2 regions of the Halobacillus sp. Cin3 genome follow, and region 1 is predicted to be linked to the other one. Evidence: riboswitches for the same ligand, from Rfam matches in the RefSeq annotation. Region 1 holds a riboswitch; the other holds the start of a gene.
What was found. Region 1 has a riboswitch for cobalamin ahead of QMA39_RS05310 (ABC transporter substrate-binding protein). Riboswitches for the same ligand answer to the same signal wherever they lie in the genome.

Region 2: another riboswitch for cobalamin. It lies ahead of QMA39_RS17045 (ribonucleoside-diphosphate reductase subunit alpha); the one in region 1 lies ahead of QMA39_RS05310 (ABC transporter substrate-binding protein).

The regions. Positions count from the first base shown of each region.
Region 1 is NZ_CAMZMV010000001.1:980,296-990,184, reverse strand. It holds gene QMA39_RS05345 (effector binding domain-containing protein) at 1-39, shown strand, start outside; gene guaC (GMP reductase) at 325-1,308, opposite strand; gene QMA39_RS05335 (MDR family MFS transporter) at 1,550-2,995, shown strand; gene QMA39_RS05330 (elongation factor G-binding protein) at 3,032-3,673, opposite strand; gene QMA39_RS05325 (DUF421 domain-containing protein) at 3,855-4,529, shown strand; gene QMA39_RS05320 (DUF6612 family protein) at 4,728-5,639, shown strand; gene QMA39_RS05315 (class D sortase) at 5,705-6,352, shown strand; cobalamin riboswitch at 6,461-6,650, shown strand; gene QMA39_RS05310 (ABC transporter substrate-binding protein) at 6,777-7,772, shown strand; gene QMA39_RS05305 (iron ABC transporter permease) at 7,735-8,799, shown strand; gene QMA39_RS05300 (adenosylcobinamide amidohydrolase) at 8,796-9,889, shown strand, end outside.
Region 2 is NZ_CAMZMV010000006.1:70,995-75,344, reverse strand. It holds gene QMA39_RS17045 (ribonucleoside-diphosphate reductase subunit alpha) at 1-1,887, opposite strand, end outside; cobalamin riboswitch at 2,018-2,193, opposite strand; gene QMA39_RS17040 (class I SAM-dependent methyltransferase) at 2,386-3,069, shown strand; gene QMA39_RS17035 (alpha/beta hydrolase) at 3,104-3,994, opposite strand; gene QMA39_RS17030 (pyridoxamine 5'-phosphate oxidase family protein) at 4,204-4,350, shown strand, end outside.

The sequences.
Region 1 (9,889 bases):
TTTGATATCTACATCCCACTTCAGCAGCGAGATCATTGATCCGGATCAAAAAAGAAGACCGTCCCAGCTTTAGAAACATTACGTAGAGGTAGCTGTATGTCATCTGGATTGCGAAGGTCCGCATATTGGGAAGAAGTCTGTAGGGAGCACGGCCTCCGTTACCTTTTTCCGGTAGAGATTCCTGACCAAGCAGATCTTCGGATGATGGTGCTTCTTCAGGCATACTTAACGGGCTTTTTTCATAAGATCGGGAATCCAAGTACAAAAAAGCTGCCGGGAACTTTACCGACAGCCTCACCGGCCGCTCTTACGGCCGGTTTTCTTTTAATAAACTTTGTCTCCATTGAAGATGGAGTTTTTCACAATGACATAGTCCACGTGTCGGATGCCATCAAGATCGGTACCGCCCGCATAGCTGATAGCGGACTGAAGATCCTGTTCCATCTCTGTGAGGGTATCTTTCAAATGTCCTTTGTATTCCACGAACATCTTCTTGCCCTCGACGTTCTTCTTTTCTCCTTTTTGATATTCAGAAGCTGAACCAAAATATTCTTTGTATAGTTTCCCACCTTTTTCAACGGTTTCTCCCGGAGATTCTTCGTGACCGGCAAAGAGAGAGCCGATCATTACCATGGAGGCGCCGAAACGGATGGATTTTGCGATATCTCCATGGGTGCGGATTCCGCCGTCGGCAATAACAGGTTTACTGGCTGCCTTTGCACACCAGCGTAAAGCTGCCAGCTGCCACCCACCAGTACCGAAACCGGTTTTGACTTTTGTAATACAAACCTTTCCTGGTCCGATTCCTACTTTAGTGGCATCGGCCCCGGCGTTTTCAAGTTCCCTGACAGCTTCGGGAGTACCGACATTCCCGGCAATAACGAACGTGGATGGGAGGTGGGCTTTGATGTGCTGAATCATATGAATGACAGCGCTGGAATGTCCGTGGGCGATGTCGATCGTAATATAATCCGGAGTCAGATGGCGGGCAGCTAAGGATTCGATAAATTCATATTCGTCTTCCTTCACACCTACACTAATGGAAGAAATCAAACCTCTTTCCTTCATTGTTTCAATAAAACGGGTACGTGTTTCAGGCTGGAAGCGGTGCATAATATAGAAATATCCATTTTCAGCAAGCTTTGTTGCTGTTTCATCATCAATAATGGTCTGCATGTTGGCGGGAACCACAGGCAGCTTGAACGTATGATTTCCAAATTGAACAGAGGTATTGCATTCAGAACGACTATTTACGACACATTTTGCGGGAATTAATTGAACATCTTCATAATCAAATACATTTTCCATCAAAATCACTCCTGAAACACGAATATTTTAGTAATAATTAAATATATTGTTCGTACAATAGTAATTTACATCATTGTGCGCTTCCTGTCAAAGAAAGATTGATTTCCTTTCTATTAAGAGGGAAGCCATTGTAAAAGCCGATTAAAATGATCAAAAAGAAAAACAAAACCCTTGCAAAAGTGAATCATTTTATAGAACATAGGGAAGGATTGTACTTTGAAACAGAAGATGGAGGTTCAAAATGGAGACGACGCAGAATAGAAAAATTATTTTGGCAACGTTTATGATCGGGGCGTTTTTCGCGATTCTCAATGAGACGCTTTTAAACATAGCATTAACAGAACTTATGGATGTTTTCGGCTTAAGTGCTCCGACGGTCCAGTGGATGGCCACGGGCTTCATGTTGGTGATGGGGGTATTGATGCCGATATCCGCCCTCTTGATTCAATGGTTTACCACGAGACAGATGTTTATCGGAGTTATGACGATCTTCTTAATAGGAACGACAATTGCTGCGACCGCATTGAACTTCCCGATGCTTTTAACAGGGCGCATGATTCAGGCGGTTGGAACGGGTTTATTAATACCTGTAATTATGAATGCCCTCCTTTTGCTTTATGAGCCTGCGGTCAGAGGAAGGATTATGGGGACATTCGGACTTGTCATCATGTTCGCTCCAGCGATTGGACCGACATTATCGGGAGTCATTGTCGATTTCCTTGGATGGCGCTGGTTGTTTATTACTGTCATTCCATTTGCCTTGTTTTCCATCGTTTTTGCATGGAAATTCCTTGAGAACGTCGGTGAGATCACACGACCGAAGGCGGACGCACTTTCGATTGTCCTTTCTTCTATAGGAATCGGGGGGATTGTCTATGGATTCAGCAGTGCCGGGGAAACAGAAGCAGGATTCGCCTCACCATTAATCATTGTGATTCTAGCTGTGGCAGTCATCAGCATAGCCTGGTTTGTTTTCCGGCAGCTCCGTTTGGAAGAGCCGCTTCTGGATGTGCGGGTTTTTCAATATCCCAGCTATACTAGAGGCATCTCTATTTTTGTTATTGTCATTATGGCAATGTTCGCTTCCGAAATCGTCATGCCGATGTATCTCCAGGGGCCGCTTGGTTACTCTGCTAAAATCGCCGGACTGCTTTTACTTCCCGGCGCTTTGCTTAATGGGTTAATGTCACCGGTTATGGGGACGTTATTTGACAAAGTCGGCCCGCGGAAGCTGATTATTCCCGGGACTATTGTCCTGACAGGCGTCATGTTCTTCTTCAGCCAAATCACGCCCTCCATCCCGACGTGGAGTTTTGTTCTTGCTTATATACTGCTGATGTTGTCAATTTCAGCCATTATGATGCCTTCCCAGACCAATGCGCTGAATGAGCTGCCGAAGCACTTGTATCCTCATGGAACAGCGATAGCCAATACGCTGCAGCCGATCGGTGGAGCGCTTGGAGTATCCATTTTTGTCAGCATAATGAGCCAGGGGCAGAGAAATTACCTCGATGGAGAACAGGCACAGGAGGGAAGTGCCCTTATGACCGAAGCCATGACCGCCGGCGTCCATCAAGCCTACTGGTTTGCGCTTGCCCTGGGAGTTATCACAGTGGTCATTGCTCTTACGATTAAGCGTGCGGTTTCTCCTGATTACGACAAAGAAACTGAACAGAAACAAGCATAAAAAAGACCCATCCGGATTCCGGATGGGCTTTTTTTATTATAGATTCATCATACGGATGATGAACGACTCCAGAGGTTTTCTGGATTTAATATTTTCGTTGCATTTCCTGCTGTCATAGCAGATATAATTCCCACGGCTTACGCTTTCTTCAGCATCTTTCCCTTTGCTGGTGACCGTAAACAGGCCGACACGCTCCTGTTCATGGCAGAGCGTGCATATGTTTTTCTGCCGGGATGGCAGGTAGTGTCCGTAAAGACCGGTATACCGGCCGTCGACTTTAGTGATGATATATTTCCGATTGGCTGCAGGGTCATTCCATCCCATATAGGACATTTCAGCCCAGTCCATTTCATCGAATTCCGGAACCTGGAGTTTTTTTACTTTAGGAAACAGTAGACTGATTTCTGCGTCAGTCAGCTTCGGGAAAGGAATCACGTAATGCTTCAGTCTGGAAAAATAAAAAATGGCATCCGTTTCTTCCTGCACCTGTTCAATCTGACGGATCAATTCGTGCTGGCCTTCCGTTAACGTTTCAAAAACATCGAGGGCTTTTTCGGAAGAGAGAGAGGTAAGTGCCTGAGTGACCGATGAATCATTGGTCGTCCGGTGGCCGTTCAACAGATTCTGGGTTTCATTCTTTATATAATGGTATTGATCGGAGCGGATAAATGCATCCATGTTCATACCTCCGTTTCTAGTAGGTGTGGTCTTATTATTTCAGAGCCGCTTCATTTCATCAACTTAAAGGCTTTTCATTCACACTGGAATACCCTGTAAGTGTAAGATTCGGGGGCTTTTTCATATTCCCTGATGATTATGGAACGCTAGGATTATGGAAAAAGAGTAAGGAGGGTGACTTATGAATACGGTTATGTACCTTGGAAACGGGATCGTGTTATTTTTTGTTTTATACATGCTGGCCCGGACGCTTGGAAAGAAATTGACATCCCAGATGACGCTTTTCGATTTTATTGCAGGTATAACCTTGGGAAGTATGACAGCGACGACGTTTCTATCTCCAAGTGTGTCCCTTCCGCGTGGCATCCTTGCCCTCGCTTTATTTTCCGGACTGGTTTTTCTTATCGACCATTTGACGTTGAAAAGTCTTTTGATCCGCCGGATTTTCAATAGTGAAGCAAGCATGCTCATGAAAGATGGGCGGATTCAGATGGAAGAAATGAAAAAAGTACGTTTTACAGTGGATGAACTCATTGCAGAGTTAAGGAAGAAAGGTGTCTTCAGCTTCAGTCAGGTGGAGGCAGCTGTACTCGAAACCGACGGGACTGTAAGTGTATTGAGGAAAGCGGACGCTTCTCCGGTCACCCCCGCACAGATGAACCTTGTCACTCAAACCATTTCTTCTCCCTACCTTGTGATCACTGATGGAAAAGTTGTCAAAAAACAGCTGCAGCAGAGCGGTTTCAGCGAACAATGGCTTCAGGAGCAGGTGAAAACGGCGGGGTATGTTTCTTTTAAGGAAATTTCAGCCTGTCAAATTCATCAGGATGGATCCCTGTACCTTTCGGGAAAGTAATCGACGGTCCTCCCAACTATAGACCCAATCCTTCGACAACATCTGGAATAAAAATGCAGAAAATGAGGATTTTATGTTTAAGAGTAGGTAGGGTGGGTTATTAACTTGTAGGTGGAAAATAGTGGGTTGTGTCAGCTTTTGGATCATACATACATAGGAAACTCACCGTAGAAGCCAATATGAAACGGGAGTGTTTGGATGAAGAAAAAGTTTTTGAGTACGATGATGGCCGGTGCTGTAATGTTTGCGTTACCTCTTCAAGCCGCTGCGGCTGACATGAGTGCGGAAGACATCTTGAAAAAATCGAATGAAGCGATGATGGATCTGGACAGCTATACGATCCATACGTCTTCTGATCAGAAAGTACCTGGTATGGAGGGTGGAGAAAACTCAGAAGTGACATCTGAATCAAAAGCGGATGTCATGCTTGATCCTCTTAAAATGCATATGACGACGACCATTGCCGGTCAGGAAACGGAATCATATTTGACTGAAGATGGGTATTACGTACAGATGCCTGAGGAAGGCTGGGTAAAAATGTCCGGAGATCTTGGAAATCTTCAAAAATCCATGATGGCAGAAGGCCAGATGTCCCAAGCCATGCCGCTTGCCTCGGACATGACCGTCAGTGAGGAAGATGACGCTTATGTTCTGACCTATGAAGGTGACGGCGAAAAACTATTGAAAATGTCCACGCAAATGCTTCAATCTTCCGGCAGTCAGCAGGATTCGGAGCAGTCTGCTGAAATGCAGAAGATGATTGAGCAGTTGATGGAGAAAGTTGAAATTGAAGATTTCTCCTATCAAGTAACCATTGATAAGGAAAACCATTATATGACAGGTATGATGATGGATATGAAACTGACGTTTGAGGACAGCAGTGAATCTATAACCATCAGTCAGACATCTGATGTCACTCTTTCCAATTTCAATGGAGTAGGCTCTATCGAAATTCCTCAGGAAGTCCTGGATGCCCAGACACTCGAAGAGACTGCCGGTGGTGAGCTTCCAGACACATCTTCCCATGAACCGGTTTACGCATTAGCAGGCGCACTTGCTGCCGCTGCTGCCGGAGCCGTCCTTTTGTACAGAAGAAAAGAGACAGCATAAGAAGGAGATAGAGAAGCCGCACAGCGGCTTCTCCCTTTCTTTATTAATGAAAAGGAGGTTTTTTCGTGAATAAATTTCTTATTGGGATCATAACCATCGGGCTTTCCATCTCTCTGTTTTATGGACTTCAATGGTGGAATGCTGCCGGTGCAGTAGAGAAGGTCTCCCAAGAAGAAATCAGTACATGGGAGGAAGCTTCCACGGAAATAAATGAAAGGGCGGTCATGGATGGGCCGGACCGTAAAACGGCCGGGGAAGAAAAGGTATACAGTGAGCAAGTATCTACATATGAAAAAGGAGAACAGATGGGAAGGTTAATCATCCCGATGCTTAACAAAGGATACACCACTTACTGGGGAGCAGATGAGGATTCACTGAAGCGAGGCGTCGGCATGTATGTGAGTGAGTGGACCACCACTCCTGATGAAAAAGGGCATACCGTGTTAAGCGGGCACCGGGAGACGGTTTTTACGAACCTGGGCGATATCAAGCAAGGAGATTCCCTTTTTTATGAGTATGAACAAAAGCGTTATGAATACAAAGTAGAGAAGACCTGGATTACCGATGCAGACGACCGCTCTGTCATTGTGGATAAGAAGGAGCCGACATTGACATTGACTACCTGTTATCCGTTTAATTTTGTTGGAGATGCGCCGGAAAGGTATATTATTCAAGCTTCTTTGGTGCACGTTAGTGAAATGGACGGATCATGACAAGAACAGGATGGACAGCTTTGAAAGGCAGGTTGGGTTCAATAAAGTCCGACGGAAAAAAAGAAAATGGGAGCAATTTAGTCAAATTTCGTTTACAATAGAATTGAATTACATATTGGAAAAGCAGGCGCAATTGAACGACTCAATTGCTTAATAGGGAAGCTGGTGTAATTCCAGCACGGTCCCGCCACTGTAACAGAGAGAGACCCGCATGATCCACTGTACGCGAAATCGTATGGGAAGGAGCGGGGCTTGTTGACCTGAAGTCAGGAGACCTGCCTGCTTTAAACACCAAAAAAACCTACGCGGATAGGAGGGTGTGTCGAAAGATTAGAAGAGACCCGTCTGCGGTGTTTTCTAATGGTGCACATCTTTTCCGGGGATGTGTTTTTTTGTGTTCCAAGGAATAAGGGGAGGAATAAAGATGGAACATTTATGGAGAAAGCTGCTGGCTGTGTTATTTGTCATCGGTCTATTGGCAGGGTGTGCTTCAGGTGGAAATGAGGAGGCAGAGTCTTCCGATGACCAGTCTGAACAAACGACAGAAGAAAACGAAACGTCCGGAGATGAGGGTTCTTTTCCATTGATCTTAACGGATGCTATGGATAATGAAGTAACCATAGAAGAAGAACCGGATCAAATCATCAGTACAATTCCAAGCAATGGGGAAATCCTGTTTGCACTTGGCTTGAACGAGGAAGTGGTCGGGGTTAGTGATTTCGCCAATTACCCGGAAGAAGCTGCCAAAAAGGAAAAAATTGGAGGTCAGGATTTGAATGTAGAGAAAATCCTTTCTCTTGAGCCGGACGTAGTCCTTGCTCATGCTTCCGGAGCGCATACTTCCCAAGAAGCCCTTCAGCAGATTCGTGATGCTGGGATTGCCGTTTATGTCGTCCAGGATGCTTCTTCGTTCGATACGGTCTATGAAACGATTGCCACGATTGGAGATATTACCGCAACTAGCGAAAAAGCTTCAGACATCGTCTCTGGTATGCAGAACGACTTGAAAGCGGTCGAAGAAAAGGCGGCTGCAATTGCTGAGGAAGACAAAAAAGATGTATTTGTGGAAGTGTCACCGGAACCTGAAATCTACACAGGTGGACAAGGGACATTTTTGAATGAAATGCTGGCTGTTATTCAGGCGGAAAATGTCGTCGGGGATCAGGAAGGCTGGTTCAAAATGAATAATGAAGCGATCGTTGAACTGCAGCCGGAGGTCATCATTACGACGTATGGCTATTACACAGAAGATCCTCAAGGCAGTGTGTTAAGCCGGGATGGCTGGGACACCGTACCTGCTGTTGAGGATGAACAGGTCTATGATGTTCATTCCGACCTTGTCACACGTCCGGGTCCACGTTTAGTTGAAGGGGTTCAGGAACTTGCAGAAGCCGTTTATCCAGACGTTTTTAGCGAATAAGACCACTCATTATACTGGTAGTGTCTTGTTTTTAGTTTTCAGCATTTTTCTTGGGACGTCCCTAGGCAGTGTCCCGATTTCCTTCGAAGCGATTGCCCGCATCATCGGCGGGCAGCTGCTTCCATTTTCACATATGTCTGAAGGGACAGATCCTACTCTGCAGGCGATTATTCTGCAGATCCGGCTGCCGAGGGTCGTTCTTGCAGGGTTGGTAGGCGGCGCACTGGCTGTATCAGGGGCTGCTTTTCAAGGGCTGCTAAAAAACCCACTCGCAGATCCCTATACACTCGGCGTGTCATCAGGTGCGTCGGTGGGAGCCGTTGCGGTTTTGTTCCTGGGCATAAGTCTTCCTTTTGCCGGTTCTTTTACGCTTCCAGTCGTAAGTATTACGGCTGCGATCTGCACGATTTTTATCGTCGTAGGTTTTGCCAGGCTTGTGGACCGATCAATGTCCATGACGACGATCATATTAACTGGGATCATCTTCAGCTCATTCCTCGGATCATTCATCTCCCTTATGATTTCTTTGACAGGAGAGGAGCTGCGGCAGATCATCAACTGGCTGCTTGGCAGTGTCGGTAACCGTGGCTGGGATTATGTCCATTTGATTCTTCCTTTCTTTGTTGGTGGAGTCTTATTACTCATGTTTACAGGACAGGAACTGAATGCGATGACATTTGGTGAGGAACGGGCCAGGCAGCTCGGGGTTCATGTGGAGCTTCAGAAATACGTGGTCCTGTCTGCGGCCTCTATTTTGACTGGTGCGGCTGTCGCCGTATCCGGGACGATCGGATTTGTCGGACTGGTGATCCCTCATATATGCAGGAAGTTGTTTGGGAGTGACCACCGGCACCTTATACCATTGTGTGTCTTGAATGGCAGTGCGTTTTTAATTCTCGCTGATTTACTGGCCCGAACGATCGTCACCCCATCCGAGCTTCCTATAGGTGTGGTGACCGCTCTAATCGGGGCACCGATGTTTGCTGCCATACTAATCCGAAGAAGAAAAGGAGGTAGAAGTTCATGATTGACGTGCAACATCTCTATGCCGGCTACGACCATGACATTCTTCATGATCTGTCCTTTTCTGTACTTAAGGGTGAAATGTTTGGTGTCCTCGGTCCGAACGGCAGTGGAAAGACGACGTTACTCAAAGCGATAAACGGGACGCTGCCGGGAGTCAGGGGAGACATTGCCATTCAAGGCCGTCCGATCACCCGTATGACAGCGAAAGAAACAGCGAGGGAAATGGCAGTCCTGCCCCAGCATCATGATGTGTCCTTTTCCACAACAGTGGAGCAGACCGTATTGATAGGCCGCTACCCTTATCAAAAAGGCCTTTTCAAGCAGTGGACAAATGAGGATTACCGGATTGCTGAAGAGGTGATGGAACAAACCGGGGTGACACAGTTCAGACATCAGTCGCTGTTATCCCTTAGTGGAGGAGAGCGCCAGCGGGTTTTCCTGGCACAGGCGCTTGCTCAAAAACCTGGTATTCTACTATTGGATGAACCGACGAACCACCTGGATTTCAGTTATCAAAAGCAGATGCTGGACGCGTTAAAGCAATGGTCCTTGAAAAACGGACTGACGGTCGTCGCGATCTTCCACGATTTGAATTTGGCAAGCCTGTACTGCGACCGTCTCCTTCTTTTGGATCAAGGAAAGGTGAAGGCGCTTGAAGAACCGGAAATAGTGCTGAATGAACAGCATCTATCAGCCGTCTACCGATCAGATATCCATGTCCATGCCCACCCCTCCTTTTCAAAGCCTTTTACAAATGTCGTCCCCTCTTTTAACGAAGATAAACCAAAATCCATCCTATCACCAGATGAGTTGGACGTTTCAAAGGAGCGGGTCTATTACAAAAGTCGTCAACCTTTGAAGTGTTATTCCTCGGCCGTTCTTCATCCCGGCTTCGGCTGGTTTGAAGAATTTATCAACGTCCAGGTAGACCATTCTTTCCGATGTGATGATCCAGCGGGGTATTTAATGACAGAAGCGGAGCGATGGGGCTGTCAGATCCATAGGACCGTGGGCATGATGACAGCGGCGGACGTCGAGGATGTTTCAATCGAGTTTATGGAAAACGAAGATTTTACGCTGCTCGTCGTCGT
Region 2 (4,350 bases), on a different contig from region 1:
GGCAATTAAGGAGGTACTGGAGTTCGGCGCCACAGCCATCAAATATCCGTTTCTCATGCCTTGCCGGGAGACTGTCTCCTGCAGGGCTTTCCAGTTCCACGTACCTTCCTGGTCAAACGACCGTTTAACAAAAAATTCTCCGGTTTCCCAGTCGGATCCCTCAAAATATGGATAGCTTCCCTTTTCAGCGGCCAGATCACTGCTTGCTTCAATGGCATGATAGGCTAGCGCTTCGTACACTTCGGATGTATACTCGAGAGCCTCATCTGATTCCCAGTCCAGCTGCTTCTTGGCGAGAAGGTGCGCCCAGCCGAAGGTACCGAGACCGACTCCGCGGTAGGAATGGTTCGTTAACTGCGCTTGAAGGACTGGAATCGTATTTTGTTCAATGACATTATCCAGCATACGAACCTGGATGCTTACGAGGCGCTTCATCACGCCGGCAGGAACGGCACGGCCTAAGTTGACACTGGACAGATTACAGACGACAAAATCTCCCGGGGTTTTTACCGAAATGATTTTTCCGTCTTCGACATACTGTTCCTCCTGCACGGTCGCTTTTTGATTCTGGGCAATTTCTGTACAGAGGTTACTGCAGTAAACCATGCCCTGATGGCTGTTGGGGTTCATACGGTTTACTTCATCCCGGTAGAACATGTAAGGGGTCCCGGTTTCCAGCTGACCGATCATGATCCGCTTCATGATTTCAATGGCGGGCACTTTTTCCCTGGACAAATCAGGGTTTTCGATACAGGCCTGGTATTTTTCCCGGAAAGAGCCGTCTCCTTTATGTTCATCAAAGTGGTCTTCCAGAGAAAAGCCCATAACCGTACGCACCTCATGAGGATCGAATAAATACCAGTCCTCCCGGTTTTCCACGGCTTCCATAAATAAGTCGGGGATGGATACCCCTGTAAATAAATCGTGGGTGCGCTGACGTTCATCCCCATTGTTCAGCCGGCTGTCCAGAAACGGAAAGATATCCTTATGCCATACGTCCAGATAGACGGCGACCGCTCCCTGACGCTGGCCGAGCTGGTCCACGCTGACCGCGGTGTTGTTCAGCTGTTTCATCCATGGAAGGACCCCTGAGGAGACTCCTTTGAATCCACGTATGTCGCTGCCTCGGCTGCGGATTTTTCCTAAGTACACACCGATGCCCCCGCCATGCTTGCTCAAATTGGCGATGTCAGTGTTGCTGTCATAGATGGACTGGAGGGAATCATCGATGGTGTCAATGAAACAGGAGCTTAACTGTCCATATCTTTTTCCGGCGTTGGAAAGGGTCGGCGTAGCAACGGTCATATACAGGTGACTGAGGGCCCAGTACGCTTCTTTCACAAGAGAGAGGCGCTTGCTTTCATTTTCCTGGGCCATTAAAACCATGGCAATAATCATAAAACGCTCTTGAGGGAGCTCAAAAATCTCCCCGGACTTACTTTTTGCCAAATAACGGTCCGACAGCGTTTTCAGACCGATATACGTAAATAAGTGATCGCGTTCCGGTGTGATAACCTGTTCCAGTTCGTCCAGTTCTTCTTTTTTGTAATAGGTGAGCAGCTTGTGTGTGTAAATCTGTTTCTCGATCAGCGTCTCAATCAAGCCATGAAAATTTTGATAGGCCTTCGTTGTGCCGCGGTTCCCGGCAGAGGCTTCGTACATACGGGTAAGCTGAATCCGGCTGGCTGCATAAGTCCAGTCCGGTGCCGCTTCATCTATTTCGGCAAGGCACTTGAGGATAAGAGCATCTGCCTGTTCATCATAGGGTTTGTCTGCGATCTGTGAAGACTGCTGTTCCAAAAAACCGTCCAGAGGAAGCTGAGGGAAATCGTCCCTCCATTGTTTGATTTTGTCCGTCCAGCTTGTCGTCGTTAATGTGGCAGCCATAGTGTCACTCCTTTTTTTTCATAAAAAAAACCGCTCTTTGGGGTGAGCGGATGAAACCATGAAACGAAAAAAAGGAAGAGACAAGGCTCTTTCATTTCATCGCTTCATCTTCTCAATCCCCGAAGAAGTTGAAACTGCGACGAATGAAGACAGGTCTCCTGGCTGACACTCGTTCTTACTCCGGTCCTTCCCGTGCGTGGCACAGTGGTTTTACCGTTTCGCGAGTGCTGACAGTTGCGGGGGCAGCTCCGGTTTTACACCGGATTCCCTATTAAGCCTTGTGGCATCTTCGATTCGTTCATACTATATATGGTGTTTTTGTTAATATTAAATAGCTTATCTTGTGTTTTCATCATAACGTGGGTGGATGAATCATGCAACTCTTTTCTTTTGGGTTGATGGTAGGATTCCCCTTTTTCCGACAAGGGAAACCAGTGAGTGGCGCGGTTTTATATACTATAATAAAAGTTGGAGAAAATTTTTTCGGGAGGGTTCAAAATGAGTGAAACGTTTAACTGGCATAAGGAAGCAGAACGCCAATGGGACAGCCGTTCGGATATGTGGGGAGAAAAGAGCCGCACCATGTGGGAAGAGGGAAGCAGGAAGAGCATTGTCCCTTTTGTGAAAAAATATATGCCGGCTGGGACAATCGCGGACCTTGGCTGTGGAGATGGATATGGTTCCTATTTGTTATCCAAGGAAGGGTATGACGTGACAGGCGTGGACCTCTCCAAAGATATGGTCAACAAGGCCAATCAACGGGTGAACGATCATTCGCAGCTGAGGTTTGTGCAGGGCGATTTGGCGGATCTGCCTTTTGAAGATGAACAGTTTGATGGTGGAATGGCTGTTAACTCACTGGAATGGACAGAAGTGCCTGCAGCGGGTCTGGAGGAAATGAAGCGGGTGCTGAAGCCGGGTGGACGCCTCTGTATCGGGCTTCTCGGTCCCACAGCAATGCCGAGAGTGAACAGCTATCGGAGGCTTTATGGGGAAGAGGTGATCTGCAATACGATGATGCCATGGGAATTACAGCAGCTGGCTGTTGAAAATGGCTGGGAAGTGATAGATGGAGAAGGCGTTTATAAAAGAGGAGTGGAACCTCACCTTATTGCCGATCTTGATGAGGATTTGAAGCAGGCGCTGACATTTATGTGGCTGTTCATTTTGGAGAAAAAATAAACCGGCACCTCTGAAAAGGTGCCGGGAATGTGGACTATAAATGCTCGTCAAAAGAGTTAAGGTTATCTTCGTCCGTTTCATCCCAAAGGAAAACGGCAAGCATCCGGTCCACTTCTGCAAGCTCATGCAGACCGGAATGTGTGGCCAGATTGTTGAAAATCAGTTCCTCTTTGTACTGACCGAAGGGAACAATCTTCTCCAGTCTGCTGACGCTGGAGGAGTGGACGAGTCCATCCCAATGGTCTTCCTCCGGTTCCGTTCCGTTGATGACGCCCGCAATGGCAAGAACTTCAATTTCGGGTGGGAAGTTTTCCTTGTTTTCTTCCATCTGTCGGAGAGCTTCTGAGCCGGGCTGGAGATCTGTGGTCGCCTCCCCGTAGTTGGAGGCAAAGTAGCCTTCCTTTTTAATCCCATTGAACGGACTTGCAATGACGGCCAGTTTTTCAACCTTAGGCGCCGGCAGGTCGGACTCTGACATGAGATACCCGGCAGAAGCCAGGCCGCCCATCGAATGACCGACTAGATTCACCTGCTGGATCTTATGTTCCGTCCGCAGCTTCTTCATCACCTGCTGTAGCCAGTACGTCTGGTCCTGAATGCTTGCCCGGTTGTTTTCGAAAAGTACCTGGACAAATGGGCGTGGTGTATTGGAGAAGTTTCCTTGAATCGATACCATACCGGATGCAGAAACATAGATGGTCATATGTTTTTTCCCCCATTGAAGGTTTTCCATCCGGTCCATCATCGACTGAAAGCTGCGCGGGCCGCCTTTATATCCATGTACAAACAATGTGGGTGTCAGCTCAGAGCGTTCCACAGGTTCAGAGCTGCTTGATTTTGCGCTTATGAAAAATATGAGAAGACCGATAAAAATCGAGCCTATGAAAATGAGGCTCCATTTTTTTGTAAACAGCTGCCGATTCAACACGCTTCCTCCTGTTCCTTCTGTTAGATGATCGTTTCTTTTTATTTTAGCACAGACCCGGTTGGGCGCTGCGCATAGATGTACTATACCCAGGTGGTGTGAACTTCATGTCAATGATTTATCCCGGCATACTTTTTGGTTTACTTCCATTATTTCGGGGAAAACTGACTGTGAAATCAAAGAAATGAAAAGTGGAAAGGAGCATGACATTGAATCAGGAAGAATTGAAGCAGCGGATCCATCAACTGATGGATAATCATAAAGTTGGAACACTCGCTACGGTAAAGGACAGCAAACCGCACACCCGTTACATGACTTTTTTCAACGATGAGAATTTCACGTTTTTCACACCGACG